DNA from 2 places in the Vibrio cholerae genome. Region 1 is predicted to be linked to the other one. Evidence: predicted binding sites of a transcription regulator. Region 1 holds the regulator's gene; the other holds the start of a gene.
The links. Region 1 encodes PurR, which represses purine synthesis genes. Its sites were predicted from a motif close to TNANGNAAACGTTTNCNTNA; they were not measured.
Positions count from the first base shown of each region.

Region 2: the regulator PurR is predicted to act here: its motif matches at 3,691-3,710, upstream of F0316_RS02835 (NCS2 family permease).

Region 1 is NZ_CP043554.1:1,183,472-1,191,347, reverse strand. It holds gene mukE (chromosome partition protein MukE) at 1-205, opposite strand, end outside; gene mukF (chromosome partition protein MukF) at 186-1,523, opposite strand; gene cmoM (tRNA uridine 5-oxyacetic acid(34) methyltransferase CmoM) at 1,535-2,317, opposite strand; gene elyC (envelope biogenesis factor ElyC) at 2,434-3,255, shown strand; gene torR (two-component system response regulator TorR) at 3,356-4,060, opposite strand; gene torD (molecular chaperone TorD) at 4,285-4,947, shown strand; gene purR (HTH-type transcriptional repressor PurR) at 5,354-6,364, shown strand; cyclic di-GMP riboswitch class I at 6,523-6,609, shown strand; gene F0316_RS05680 (TfoX/Sxy family DNA transformation protein) at 6,723-7,310, shown strand; gene F0316_RS05675 (TVP38/TMEM64 family protein) at 7,665-7,876, shown strand, end outside.
Region 2 is NZ_CP043554.1:596,739-604,614, reverse strand. It holds gene crl (sigma factor-binding protein Crl) at 8-397, opposite strand; gene frsA (esterase FrsA) at 531-1,778, opposite strand; gene gpt (xanthine phosphoribosyltransferase) at 1,875-2,339, opposite strand; gene F0316_RS02835 (NCS2 family permease) at 2,377-3,669, opposite strand; gene F0316_RS02830 (aminoacyl-histidine dipeptidase) at 4,547-6,019, shown strand; gene rimK (30S ribosomal protein S6--L-glutamate ligase) at 6,821-7,711, shown strand; gene F0316_RS02815 (succinylglutamate desuccinylase/aspartoacylase family protein) at 7,671-7,876, shown strand, end outside.

The DNA.
Region 1 (7,876 bases):
GCGCGCGTACTAGCTCGGTGTGGTAGCGTTGATAAAACAGCGCCAAATCCGGCTCAAAATCCGACAGGAAGGCGTGGTTGTCCAAATCGTCACTGGAGACATGACGCCCCGCTCGCAGCAAACTGTCTAACGCTGGGAACAGCGGGTTCGCAATCGCTTTGGCCAGATTCTCTGGCATGTATTCATTAATATCGGTCGATGACATTCGCTTGTACCTTTGCGCCAAAATCGTTGATCGCCGTCCAGTCAGGCTGGATAGCGCGGTAGTCGGACTCGGAGTAACCCAGCCTTACCGCTTGGTCGACAACCATTCGGGCTAAATCGAAATGATGGGTTCGTGGATGGCTAGCTAGGTAATCACGCAGCACAAGGGCTAAATCAATCGCTGCGCCTTGCTCTTTATGCACTTTCAGCATGTCGCCAATCCGCTGCGCAAGTTCATCGTTCACTTGTTGCAGCTCTTCGTATTCCACTTCCATCGGCACATGACCGGTAACTTCTTCGTCACGCAGGGTCAAGGTTTCATCTCGCAGATCGGATAGACGTTCTGCATCGGCGTAAGTGAGATACCAAGGTTGTTCAAAATAGTCGTTCATTGACTGACGCAGACGTTGGCTGAACGCGCGGTTCTGGTCCATATCAATCGCGGTACGAATAAACTTGTGGACATGGCGATCGTAACCAATCCAAAGATCGATCGCTTGCTGCCCCCAGCTCGTGATGCGGTCGAGCTTCATTTGCAGCGCAAACAGCGTCTCTTCGATGAAATCCAATTCCAGATCGCCATACACGCACTCCTGAATATCGAGGATTTGCGTTTGCAACTCATCGCCTGCCGCTTGCAAGGTATCTTGCAGCTCACGCAGTGTGGCGGAAGTCTCAGACAGCAAGGCTTCACAGTTGTTGATCGCATCGCGCCAATCTTTATTCAGCAGATCCGCAATCTGCTCTTTGACCGATTGCTGCTGCTCATCCATCACACGCTGGTTAAGGTCGATGCGATCGAAGATTTCACTCACCGAATATTTGAGTACACCAAACACGTTTTTGCGCCAATGGGCGACACTGCCACCCTGCTGCGCTGATTCCACAGCTTTCGCCATCTCATCCGCCACCATAGAGAGTTGGATGGATAGTTTGAGTTTGGAAAATTCGCGATGACGAACGTAGTAATCGGTAATGCCGATCGCCAACGGCGTCAAACGGTAGATGCTGGCACCTTCCGTCATTTCGCTGGTAAAACGGCTTAATAAGCGCTGCTTGACCAGATCATTAATCGCATTGTTAGCCCGAAAGGCTGAGGCTTCTCCCGATTCTGCAAACAAGCGCGTGACTATCGCGAATGCATCGTGAAGTTCTCCTTCTCCGAGCTCTTCATCAAATCTTTCATTACTGAGCACAGCAATCGCGAGCAAAAATGCCAGCCGCTCAGTAGGCAGATTCAATGAGAAGTCATACTGTTTTACCCAAGTGACGAGTTCGTCGATAGGCTTTTGCACAGTATCCTGAGTAAACTCACTCATTGTGTGTCCTGTTATTGTTTTTTCTTAGCCCATACGTGAATGTATCGACCCAATGAGAGGTAAGGCTCCTGACGGCAGAATTTGCGCTCCAGTGCCACCAAATCCTCATACTGGTATTCGCCCATGTTTTTCATGTTTCCGATGTAATCACTGAAACAACGAATACCGGATTTCCCGCAGATCTCAAAACCCGATTCTTCGATCCATTGGTAGACCTCTTCGGGGAGCAAGCCTTTCTGCGGTTGTAATTTAAACCGTTTGCGGTGCGGCATATCCTCTAGCACGTGCGGAATGTTGCCACACACGGCGTTTTTGTAAACCAAACCGTGATAGTTGTAAAACATCACCGACACCATGCCGCCCGGTCTGACTTGCGCCAGCAAATTTTGCAACGCCGGTTGGGGTTCCGCTAACCATTCCATCACCGCATGAAACAGCACCAAATCCACGGGCGCATCAAGGTGTGCTTGAATCGTCTGCACTGGTGAATGGACGAAGCGATACTGCTCAAGCAGGCCATTGTTTGCAATATCCTGTTCGGCCAATTGCAACATTTCCGAAGAAAGATCACAGAGTGTCACTCGATGCCCAAGGCGAGCGATTTTTTGCGATACTTGCGCCAAGCCGCCACCCGCATCGAGCACGTGCAAGGGAACTTTTTGCGTGTCCAGTTGACTGAGAAGCTGCTCCAAATCTTCCCAAACAATGACTTGGCGGATCTCACCTTTGTCAGAACCGTATATATTTTTTGCAAATTTGTGGGCAATATCGTCGAAATTGCGATCTTCTGTCACAGTAGCTTGAGTTATGATAACGAACCGTGCCTGCTATTCTGTCATACGAATGGCAGGAATAAAGAGGCTTCGACTCTTTTTATAATCAAGTGCTGTTTTTTCGGACTGTTTTCTCTATGTTTGAGCTGAAAAAAATATTTTCTTCACTGTTGATGCCTCTGCCAGCGCTGCTGATCATTGGTTTCGTGGGCCTGATGTTGATCATGTTCACGGCAAAACGTAAAACTGGCTGCCTAGTGGTGTTATTCTCCCTCACTGGGCTATTTCTGGTTTCCTTTCAACCCGTGGCGACTCGTTTGTTGATGCCACTTGAACGTACTTACACGGCATTTTTACCCGTAGAAGGTACTCTTGACTACGTGATGGTGCTCGGGAATGGCCATGTCATTGATGATGATATTCCCCCCACCTCCGAGCTTACTCGTGCTGCGCTCATGCGCTTAACAGAAGGCATTCGTATTAGTCGTATGTATCCGGGTTCGAAACTTATCCTCTCCGGTTACGCTGGCGGCAGCGAAGTTAGCCATGCTCGGATGATGGCGCGTGTCGCTTTGGCGTTAGGCGTGCCTAAATCGGATATTATTTTGCTGGAAACCGCTAAAGATACTTGGGAAGAAGCGCGCCAAGCGGCCGCTTTCGTGCAACAAAAACGCATGGTGCTCGTCACCTCAGCCAGCCACATGAAGCGTGCGATGCGTGAATTTGAATCGGCGGGCTTAACACCCATTCCTGCCCCGACCAATTACTTAGGCCACCTCAATATTATTCAGCCTTGGGATAAATACATTCCAAGATCGCGCTATCTTGAGCAAACTGAGCAGTATTGGCATGAAACTTTAGGACTGATGTGGCAAACCCTGCGAGATACTGTGGCAGGGGATAGCGGTGAGCCTGTGCTTACTCCACCGGTGGTTGAAGAGGCACCAAGCGCACCTTAGTCTCATCCGCTTTAGGGATCATAAGTAGCATTAAAAAACTGGCATTTAGCCAGTTTTTTAATTTTTACAATGCAGAAAAGAATAAGGACACTTTCGAAGTTTAATCTCCAGCAAACATGTACCCTTCGCCGTGAACCGTCACAAAGATTTGCGGGTTTTTCGGATCCATTTCCATTTTGGCGCGCATACGGCGGATCAATACGTCAATCGTACGGTCGTTTGGCGCATCCACACGGTGACTGATCATGTTCAAAATCCGCTCACGGCTCAGCACTTGATTAGGATAAGAAGAAAGCGCAACCAACAACTCGTATTCCGCTTTAGTGAGCTTGACTGGCTCACCGTTACGGCTTAATGCACGGCGCTGAACATCGAACGTCCACTCACCAAAATGCACCAGTTTGTCATCGTGTTTGTCGGTAATTCTCTCTCGCTGTGCGAGGGAAATTCGCCATAATAAGTTTTTTACACGAACCTGAAGCTCGCGTAGGTCAACAGGTTTGGTGACATAATCGTCCGCGCCCATTTCGAGGCCAACGATTTTGTCGATACTGTCGGTGCGTCCTGTCACTAAAATAATGCCAATCTCCGACTGGCTGCGTAATTCTCGCGTCAATAACAGACCGTCTTCACCGTGCAAATTAATGTCCAGCAAAACCAGATCGATGTCATTGAGCTCTAACGCTTCTCTCATCTGTGCGCCACTTTCTGCTTCCGTCACTTGGTAACCTTCATTTTGAAAGTAACCACTTAACTTACTTCGCGTGACGAGGTCATCTTCAACCACAAGTACGTGATAGCTCATAATGCACCATTTTAAATAACTGGATGTATCGCAGGGTTATTCTATTCATATTTGTTAATAACTCGAGAAAAATCGTGAGAAACCTCACTTTTTCTTGATGCAAAGCAAACTTCTTTTAACAGATTAACAACCTATTCTTTTCTTTTCACAAACTGTCACAATCACCGTGATAGCTGTTCATTTTTATGGTTTAGACTAAGCACACATCGATTGGGAGTGCAGAGATGATGCAAGAACTGAAAATCCTCAATGAAAAGCGTGCTGAAATCTATTGGTGGCTGTCGAGCCTGTTTTTTAAAGAACTGAGCGAGCAAGATATTGCTCGCTATCACTCAGCAGAAGTTCGTACTTTTTTAAGCGGGCTCGCTGATGAGCAAAGCTTGAGCCGCGAAGTTAAACACTTGGTCGAGGCGCTCAATCGCTTGCAAGATCGCCAAGATGCACAGCTGGAGCTCGCTGCAGATTTCTGTGATCTCTTTTTGAAATCAGACCGTGATTCCGCCCTGCCCTATGCTTCTGTCTATGCCGATCAAGGTTTACTCAATGGCAAGCCTGCGCAGCAAATGCGTGAGTTACTCAGCGCACATGGGGTTAAGGTTGAACAAAATCTCAATGAGCCCGAGGATCATCTTGCCATCCAGCTCGATTTTTTAGCGCATCTAGCAATCAGTGCTAACCAAATTGAGCACTCAGCACAACTGAGTTTAGCGCTCCAAGCTCAGTCCGACTTCATAAGTCAACACTTACTCACTTGGCTACCTGCCTTTGCTGAACGTTGCACTCAATTTGATGCTTTCGGATTGTACTCAGCCGCCGCTCGTTTAGCGTTAGCCTTTATTCAGCAAGATAAACACTGTCTTGATGAGCTGATCCAAGAGACCCATTAGCCAGACAGGCAAAGCGGAAAGCCAGCCTATTTTATCTATCCCAAACGGCTTCGTGTGGTAGCCAACACCACGGCAGGGTCAAATAGGAAGGGGATAGACGAATTAATTGTGAAATGGCTTATAGTTTGGTGAATGAATTTCGTTGCGACGGAGAGATTTGCAGTCTAAAATCCATCCGCAAACGATAAAAACGAGTAAAAATTTCAACCGCTGTTTCTCGGCGGTTTTTGTTTTTTATTACTTTAGGTTTATTACTTTAGGCATAGTGATTGAAGCGCTTTACGTACGGCATAGTGTTGGACATGTGCTCGCACAGAGTGTGAAGATTCGCTCAGTCTCGCCTTACTTCTGCTGATTAAATCCACCGATGTTATTCGCTGGCAGCAGTCATCGACAGGAACACTCTATGGCTACGATTAAAGATGTGGCACGCCTTGCGGGCGTGTCAACCACTACCGTTTCTCACGTCATCAATAAAACTCGCTTTGTGGCAGAAACCACCCAAGAGAAAGTGATGGAAGCCGTTAAGCAGCTGAACTACGCGCCAAGTGCCGTGGCACGCAGCTTAAAGTGCAATACCACTCGCACGATTGGTATGTTAGTGACGCAATCTACTAACCTGTTTTTCTCGGAAGTTATCGACGGTGTGGAAAGCTACTGTTACCGTCAAGGCTATACGCTGATCCTATGTAACACAGGCGGCATCTATGAAAAGCAACGCGATTATATCCGCATGCTGGCCGAAAAACGGGTTGATGGCATTTTGGTGATGTGTTCAGACCTGACCCAAGAGCTGCAAGATATGTTGGATGCGCACAAAGATATTCCAAAAGTGGTTATGGATTGGGGTCCAGAAACGTCGCACGCCGATAAAATCATCGATAACTCCGAAGAAGGCGGCTACCTCGCGACCAAATACCTCACTGACCGCGGTCACACTGAGATTGCATGTTTGAGTGGTCACTTCGTCAAAGCCGCATGCCAAGAGCGCATTCAAGGTTTCCGTCGCGCGATGGCGGAAGCCAAGTTGACCGTCAATGAAGATTGGATCTTGGAAGGTAACTTTGAGTGTGATACTGCCGTTTTAGCGGCGGATAAAATCATTGCGATGGACAAGCGCCCCACGGCGGTATTCTGTTTCAACGATACGATGGCATTAGGTTTGATGAGCCGTTTGCAACAGAAAGGCATACGTATTCCAGAAGATATGTCTGTCATCGGTTACGATAATATCGAGTTAGCAGAATACTTCTCTCCACCACTGACCACAGTGCACCAACCTAAGCGTCGTGTGGGTAAGAACGCGTTTGAAATTTTGCTAGAACGCATTAAAGACAAAGAACACGAGCGCCGAATTTTCGAAATGCACCCAGAGATCGTAGAGCGCGACACGGTGAAAGACTTGACAAAATCCTAACTTTCTTGACAATTCATAACGCCTATATTTGAAAGCTTGTCACATAAATATGACAAAACATATGTAGTGCGAGTATTATTAGTAGGGCTCATTCTCACATTTGAAATATCAGTATGTGAGAATGACCCAAGAATGATTAATTTTTATCAGGAAAAATGTCACGCACAGGGCAAACCATTCGAAAGAGTGGGACGCAAAGCCTCCGGCCTAAACCAGAAGACGTGGTAGGTAGCGGGGTTACCGATGGCAAAATGCATACACTTTGTTGACTCATCATTGACACTATGAATGCATGCTTTTGCTAATTTTCTCGGACCTGACTTGGTGGCGTATGTAACAATACTCCGAGACTAACAGCATGGATAAACCAGTATTAAAAGATTCAATGCGGCTCTTTGAGCAGCTAGGACGTGTTAAATCTCGTTCAATGTTTGGTGGCTTTGGTATTTTCGTCGACGAAACTATGTTTGCGCTTGTGGTTAACGATACGCTGCACATCCGTGCAGATGACGCCACAATCGAAAAGTATAAACAGCAAGGTTATGAACCTTATGTTTACAAAAAACGTGGCTTCCCCGTTGTAACTAAGTACTACGCTCTACCTGAAGATTGTTGGAGTCATCCAGACTCTATCCTCAATGAAGCGCGTGCAGCACTGGAGGTCGCTAAGGCCGAACGTGAAACTCAAGCACAAGCGAAACCTGATCGTTTGAAAGATCTTCCTAACTTGCGTTTAGCAACAGAAAGAATGCTCAAAAAAGCAGGTATCGACACCGTCGAGTCTCTTCAGACTCTTGGTTCTGTTGAAGCTTATAAAGCGGTTCAACGAACTCACACGGCAGAGGTGAGTTTAGAGTTGCTATGGGCTCTAGAAGGCGCAATCGAAGGTAAACATTGGTCGGTGATCCCACAAAATCGTCGTGATGAGCTATTAAGGCATCTCTGAGTTTCATTTTGAGTTCATCAACGCCTGTAATCATCCTGTGTTTTTACACACCCTATATTTCATAACGCGTCCAAAGTGGCGCGTTATTTTTTTGAAAGAAAAACGGCCTTTGGCCTGTCTTTACTTTTAGGCTCTCTATGTATCTCCAGTAAATTCAGTGACAGACGATATACTTGAGTAATGAGCGATACTCTAATGACTTGGAGTGACAAGTCGGCGGTCACTGTGTGCACCCACATCAAACCAGAGATAGTCTATGGTTGGGTGAAGAATCGTAGCCCACACCGCTGAAGAGCCAAGTAAAACGGGCAATATCACGCCCCACAAACCATAAAGTAATGACTAGGTACTCGAATGTATAAAAAACTCATCATCGCCCTTGTTTTGATTGCCATTGCCGCGCTCTTGGTGACGCAGTTTAGCCAATACCTCACTCTTGATGTTGCGAAAGCCAAACAAGCCGAATTAGCGAATTATATTGATGCCCATTTGCTGCAAGCCGCACTGATCTATTTTGTGGTGTATGTTCTCCTAACCGCATTTTCAATCCCCGGCGCAACGGTCGT
Region 2 (7,876 bases), 590 kb from region 1:
GGGTTAATTAGGCAAATGGCGCGGACTCGGTTGAGACCGTGACAGAGATTTCGAAACGTTCACGTAACGTTTTGACTAACTTTTTGTGAAATTCCGCTTGAGTATGATTAACCTCCGCTTGGGCAGATTCTGGTATCGCTTCTGCAACCCAATCTCCCGCAAGCGTATAGCGACCGATATGGTAGCAAGCTGACATTTCTTGCTCATTTTGCGTCAACTCCATCCACCAGCCCCAAAACTCGCGTTTTTCAGGGGATTTTTTATCATTCACACATGAGGCGAGACAATCAAATAAGTAGAATCGCTCACTACACTGCCCTTCGCGTAAATAAGGCCCCATCGCTTTCAAGGTCGAGAGCAGGCGGTAGTGGGTAGGGGTTTTGGTCATCTCTGACATAGTTCATCTCCATAAGCAGCAATTGAGAGCCATGTTATCTCCCTCAAGCGACAGCTTCGGCGGGGAGATTTTAGAATTGGACGAACAAATATTCGCCACTTACTGCTTACTTTTGATGACTTTTATGGAAATGTCACTTGCAAAGTTCATCTTCTAGCCAGTTTATTGCCAAATCGAGGGATTGCTCATATCCCTGTGAAATGGTTTTACTTTTTACTTTCTTCGCTTGCCCACCTTGGCTAAAGAGTGCCACGAGTTGGTTGTCTGAATAAGGCGATACCGGATCTCCTTCCAATCCCAGTGCTAAAATCGGCGTTTTGGTTCTGCGGCCAGACATAAAACCCTGCACTTTTAGCGACCATGCCATCAATTGCCCGGATAAGCTGCGCACATCGACTACGTTTTTGCCTAAACGTGACGCCAGTACATCAAGATACATTTTGGGCATAGCGGCCAACTTATTAGGGGAGGTGAAAATATCGTGAATTGGCGCGCCAAGTGAAACACAAGCTTTCACCTTATCCGACTCGAGAAAAGCCAGCCGCGCCATCGCATTCCCACCAAAACGAAAACCAATCAGCCCGATACGGAAATGATCCACCCAAGGCAGATCTGCCAGCTGGTTCAGTACCGCTTGATGCAAGCAGGAGGAATCTTCAGTCAATGGCCAGTGAGAGCTTGCGCCCAGTGACGGCATATCAATGGTCAGCATGGCGATATCTCGCTTGGCTAAATAATCGCGAAATAGACGCCACATATCGGTTTGTAAGCTATCTAACCCCGCACTGACCAGCACCACAGGCTTTGGAGAATCGGTATTACGTAGATGCAAATAACCAGCAATTTTTTTGTTTTGATAGGAAAACTCTAAGCGCTTAACCACAAATCCCGTCAGCTTTGCCGCTTCTTGATAGGCATTGTTTGCGAGCACTTGGGCTTGTAAAGCCAAGTTGTCGTTTCGAAGATGAGGATAACCCGCGATGCTGTAATAGAGCGCCGCGGCAAACATTTGATCGGCCGCCTCTTCTCCTTGACGCTCCGCCGCTTGCTTTTGATGTAACATGCCAACGCGCGTCCATTCGTAGGTCCAGTTACCACTGCGATATCCCATCACAGTATCAAGCCACTCATCGTGAGTGCGCGAATGCTTAGAAGAGGCAATCCGCGCCAGGATCTCTTCCTGCTCAACCGGATCAACGCCCTGCCAAATCCACTGTAAACGGCGCAAATTACGGTACCAAGCTTGGGATGATTGTTCTCGGCGAGTATCTAACAGCTCTAAACTGCTTGGCATATATTGGGTAAGCGAAGATGTCTCTTTAGCTTGTTTGTGATTTTGAAACAGGGTCTCAGACAGGTTTTTGCTGCTCGCTTCTGACATAACAAGTCTCTTTACTGGCGTTGCGCTAAGTTGGGCTAACAGTAGTAAAAAAAAATGACCCTTGAAAGGGTCATTTTCAAATTCTCGGCAAAAAGACTATTTTTGCTTGCGATTAACTGGCTCAACATAAGACAGCACCATGTCCCATGGTTGCTCGATCCAAGTGTCTTGTGGAATATCAACCACGTACTCGTCAACCAAGTCTTTACCCGCAGGTTTAGCACAGACAGTCACAAATTTCGCTTTCGGATACATTTCACGGATTTTACGTGCGGTATCGCCGCTATCGACCAGATCATCAATGATCAGGAAACCTTCTCCGTCATGCTCTGGTGCTTTAAGAACAGTCATATCACGCTGGTGATCATGGTCATAGCTAGAGATACACACCGTATCCACATAGCGAATGCCCAACTCACGAGCGAGAATAGCAGCAGGAACTAAGCCACCACGGCTGACACCCAAGATACCTTTCCATTGTTCTGCAGGCATTTGACGCTGTGCAAGTTCACGGCAGTAATGCTGCATATTGTCCCAGGTGATAACGAATTTTTTGCTCATGTGATAAACCTAAATTGAATTTTTATAATGTCTTCTCTTACGCCGCCAAAATGTATTTGATGACAAAAATGGCCGCCATAACCCATACACTGAGAGAGACGCTGCGTCCTTTACCACTGAAAAGTTTGATTGCGGCATAAGCAATAAAACCGAGTGAGATACCTTCCGCAATCGAGAATGTCAGAGGCATCATCAAACAGGTAACAACAGTGGGTGCCGCTTCAGTCAGATCACGCCAATCAATGCTCACTAACCCCGACATCATCAGAATAGCAACATAGAAAAGTGCACCGGCCGTCGCATAAGCTGGGATCATACCCGCTAGTGGCGAGAAGAATAATGCAAGAAGGAACAAAATGCCAACCACCACAGCAGTTAAACCAGTGCGGCCACCAACAGCAACACCGGAGACACTTTCAATATAAGAAGTGGTGTTTGAAGTACCGAGCAGAGCGCCGACAGACGTTGCTGTCGAATCCGCCAACAGGGCACGATTCAGGCGTGGAATTTTGCCATCTTTTTCGATTAATCCCGCTTTGGTTGCAACGCCAACCAAGGTGCCCGCAGTGTCAAATAGGTCAACAAACAAGAACGCAAACACCACAGAAATCATGCCGATCTCAAAGACAGCAGAGAAATCGAGTTGCATCAAGGTCGGCGCGATACTCGGAGGCGTAGACATAATGCCGCCCCATTGCACATCACCAAATACGAGACCGAGAGCTGTCACCGCTAAAATAGCAATCATCACCGCGCCTTTGACGCCGCGATAGACTAAACCAATCGTCAGGAAGAAGCCCACCGCTGCCAACACCGCATGCAGCGAAGTGATTGCGCCTAAAGAAACCAGTGTTGCTGGATTATCGACCACAATGCCCGCATTTTTTAATGCGATGAAAGCTAAGAACAGACCAATACCCGCTGAAATGCCGGTACGTAAAGAGTGAGGAATCGAGTTGATGATCCACTCACGGATTTTGAACAAGCTGAGTAGAATAAACAGCACGCCCGAGCAGAACACCGCGGCCAGAGCGACTTGCCAAGTGTGTCCCATACCTAGAACCACACCATAAGTGAAGAAGGCATTAAGCCCCATACCTGGCGCTTGAGCGATAGGATAATTGGCAATAAAACCCATAATGAAACAGCCAATCGCGGCCGCCAAACAGGTCGCCACGAAAACCGCACCGCGATCCATTCCCGCATCCGACAAAATGGCTGGGTTAACAAAAATAATGTAAGCCATGGTCAGGAAAGTCGTGACCCCAGCGAGGATCTCAGTGCGCACGTTCGTGCCGTATTCACTGAGTTTAAAAAGCTTTTCCAGCATGTTCGAATCCTTTAGTGGTAAAAAAGTAAACGGTTGCGTAAACGATTGGCGGCGATTATAGAGTTATCAAAAAACAAATTCCAGACACAATTCTGACTGTACGCGGGTTTTCTAACCAAAAAGGGAATCTGTCGATCAGAAGATAAGTCAATTGCTCAATACCAACAGAATGTTGCGATCAAGTTCGAATAGGGAAGATTTTTTGAGGATAAAAAAACGCCACCTCAAGTGAGATGGCGGTGAATCATATCGACCAAATTTGGTCGTCAATAAATTCCAATTTAGGGGTGAACAAAACTTGTTCGAGACGCAAAAATTGCGTATCAGTAGCCGAAGCTACGAGGGTATGCAAAGTTACCGGTGTACACAGAGTGTTGGTTCCAGAACATTGCAGACGATAAACCTTTATTCATAACTATCACCATTAAAATCAAAACTGTTTACTTGATTTCTCGGTTCCATGGAGGCGATAAATCGGACTCATCCTTTGAGCGTTTTCTCTTCGCTAGCGAAGCTGTACACAAATATACCACCAAGAAATTAAATTACAACACTTAAGGTGATTAAAATCACAAAAATCATTTAAATTGATCTTGGTCAGCATTTTTTAGTAATTTAATTACAACTTTATTAAGAAAAATTACAGTTAAAGTGCATGAAGATGCATTTGCCTACCTCAGTCACGTTACGTCTTCTTATTATTCCTGACGCTAGCCGATGATCAAAACCCGTTTTCCTGCCACTTTTGACCTACACCCTGCCCCTGCACAGTGATATGCTGTGCAACGAAAGTACCTACCTGTTACAGGCAAATTCTCTGCCACGACCCAGCTCTGGAGAGAGGATACACGGGAAAAATTACAGTAAGGAGTCATCTGTGTCTGAGTTCCAAACCGAAATCAGTAAGTTATCGTCAAATCCAATTTGGCCATTTTTCGCCACTATCTGTTCCATCCCGCACCCTTCAAAACATGAAGAGGCATTAGCTCAATACATTATCAACTGGGCTAAAGAACAAGGATTGGCCGTTCGTCGTGATGAGACCGGTAACGTCTTTATTAAAAAGCCAGCGACACCGGGCATGGAAAATCGTAAAGGTGTGGTACTTCAAGCGCACATTGATATGGTGCCGCAAAAAAATGAAGACACAGTGCATGATTTCACCAAAGATCCGATCCAGCCTTATATTGATGGTGAATGGGTTACCGCTCAGGGCACTACGCTTGGCGCGGATAATGGTATCGGCATGGCTTCTTGCCTAGCAGTACTGGCCTCCAAAGAGATCCAACATGGTCCAATTGAAGTTCTGCTGACTATTGATGAAGAAGCGGGCATGACCGGCGCTTTTGGCCTCAAAGAGGGTTGGCTGGAGGGCGACATTCTGCTCAATACCGACTCTGAGCAAGAAGGTGAAGTCTATATGGGCTGCGCGGGAGGCGTGAACGCCGAGTTCACTTTCTCCATTGAGCGTGAAGCGCTCCCTGCTGGTTATGTTGGTCGCCAACTGATCTTAAAAGGTTTGAAAGGCGGTCACTCGGGTTGTGATATTCACACTGGCCGTGGTAACGCTAACAAGCTGATGGCACGCTTTCTCGCAGGCCATGCGAAAGAATTAGATCTGCGCTTAGTCGAATTCCGTGGCGGTAGTCTACGTAATGCGATCCCGCGTGAAGCTTTTGTCACCGTCGCCTTGCCAGAACAGCACGTAGCCGAATTAGAAACCCTATTCCACCGCTACACTGAGCTACTCAAAGCCGAGCTGGGTAAAGTTGAAACTCACTTGGTGACTTTCCTTGAAGCCAAAGAACTGCAAAGTGAAGTGCTGACCGCGCACACTCAACAACGTTTTGTTGCCGCTCTGAACACGTGTCCAAACGGTGTGATCCGCATGAGTGATGATATTGCAGGTGTTGTAGAAACCTCACTCAACGTGGGAGTGATCACCACAGAAGCCAACAAAATCAAAGTGCTGTGCTTGATTCGCTCCCTAATGGACTCAGGCCGCCACCAAGTCGAGGGCATGTTGCAATCGCTGGCACAACTTGCGGGGGCAGAGCTGGAGCTTTCTGGTGCTTACCCAGGCTGGAAACCCGATGCTGATTCTGAAATCATGCATATTTTCCGTGATATGTATGAAGGCATTTATGGCCACAAACCGAACATCATGGTGATCCACGCGGGTCTTGAGTGTGGGCTGTTCAAAAAACCCTATCCAAACATGGATATGGTCTCTTTCGGTCCAACCATCAAGTTCCCACATTCACCGGATGAAAAAGTGAAGATCGACACGGTTGATCTGTTCTGGCAACAGATGGTGGCGCTGCTCGCCAATATCCCAGTGAAAGCCTAACCGCTAAGAAGCCGAGTGCATAACTCGGCTTTTTTATATCAATTTTTTTTGTCGAAAAGGCAAATTTAATTCATTAGCTTGAGTTTGAGGTTGGCTGCTAGAGTTCGCCCCCTTGAAGTTCCCAGAGTTATTCACCAAACTCTCTTCAAGCGACAACTGGCCAAATGCGAGTTGTTTCGAGGGTGCTGCTTGTCCTTAGCGGTTGAAATTCACACACCAACATCCCAATCTCATCCCTCCCCCATAATTTTTCTTTCTTTCTTCCACTCAACTTTAACTTTCATCCTCCCAACCTCTCCCCATCACTTCTCTCCCTAAATTATCCCTTAACCCTATTCTCTAACACCTTCCTTCTACCATTTAATAAAATTCACACCCCTCATCCCCTTCAATCACCTACTATCCTTATATATCTTCCTATCAATCTCCTATATTATTAAATTATTTTTCCTCCCCTTACTAAATCACCTTCCAATATTATTCCCCAATTCCAATCTCACCATCCATCTACCCACATTCAAATAAAATAACTTCTACTCATCCATCCAAATTATCAACCCCATAAAACCAAAAACATCTTCTACCCATCCATTAAACCCCCACCCCACCAACACCCCCCCCCCCACCCCCCCCCCCCCAAAAAAACAAAAAAACCCAAAAAACCCCAAAAAAAACCCCAAAACCCCCCCCCCCCCCTAAACCCCCCCCCCCCCCCCCATCCCCCCCCTACCACATTCATCTCCCCCATTATATTTTCATATCCCCCAAACCCCCCCCCATTTCCCCCCCCCCTACCCCCCCCTGTCGCGTAACGCTTCGCTGTATTCGACCAAGCGTTTGATAGAAGCGTGCAAACAGCGTGGCCATGAAGTTCGAGTGATTGATGCCTTGCGCTGCTACATGAATATCAACTCTGACAAACCGGAGATTCATTACAAAGGCGAAGAGCTAGCCGGTTTTGATGCCGTGATTCCTCGCATCGGGGCTTCTGTCACTTTCTACGGTACTGCTGTACTGCGCCAGTTTGAAATGATGGGCGTTTACCCAGCCAATGAATCCGTTGCGATTACTCGCTCTCGTGACAAGCTGCGCTCCATGCAGTTGCTCTCTCGTCGCGGCATTGGAATGCCCATCACCGGTTTTGCGAGTAAGCCTGATGATGTCAAAGACTTGCTCGATATGGTCGGCGGCGCGCCAGTAGTGATTAAGCTATTAGAAGGCACACAAGGCATCGGCGTGGTATTGGCAGAAACCCGTACTGCGGCGGAAAGTGTTATTGAAGCGTTCATGGGACTCAAAGCCAATATCATGGTGCAAGAGTACATCAAAGAAGCAGGCGGTGCGGATATTCGCTGCTTTGTGATTGGTGATAAAGTGATTGCAGCGATGAAGCGCCAAGGCGCAGATGGTGAGTTTCGCTCGAACCTGCATCGTGGTGGTACGGCATCATTGGTCAAAATCACCCCTCAAGAGCGTAAAACGGCGATTGAAGCGGCCAAAATTATGGGATTGAATGTAGCGGGCGTAGATCTGCTGCGTTCTGCCCGCGGCCCGCTGGTTATGGAAGTAAACTCCTCACCGGGTTTAGAAGGCATTGAAGCCGCGACGGGGAAAGACATTGCGGGTATGATCGTCGAATTCATAGAGAAAAATGCAGCCAGTAAAAGGACTAAAACTCGTGGCAAAGGCTAAAAAGCACAGCGGCTTTTCATTTTTGGGGGAAACCATTCCCCCCTCTTCTCGGCGAGTTATCGAACTCGAAGCCGCCAAACTGTATACCGACTCCCCTCTTTCTATCCCCATCGAAGTTCTCCATGGCGCATCTCCCGGCCCCGTTTTGATGATCAATGCCGCCAT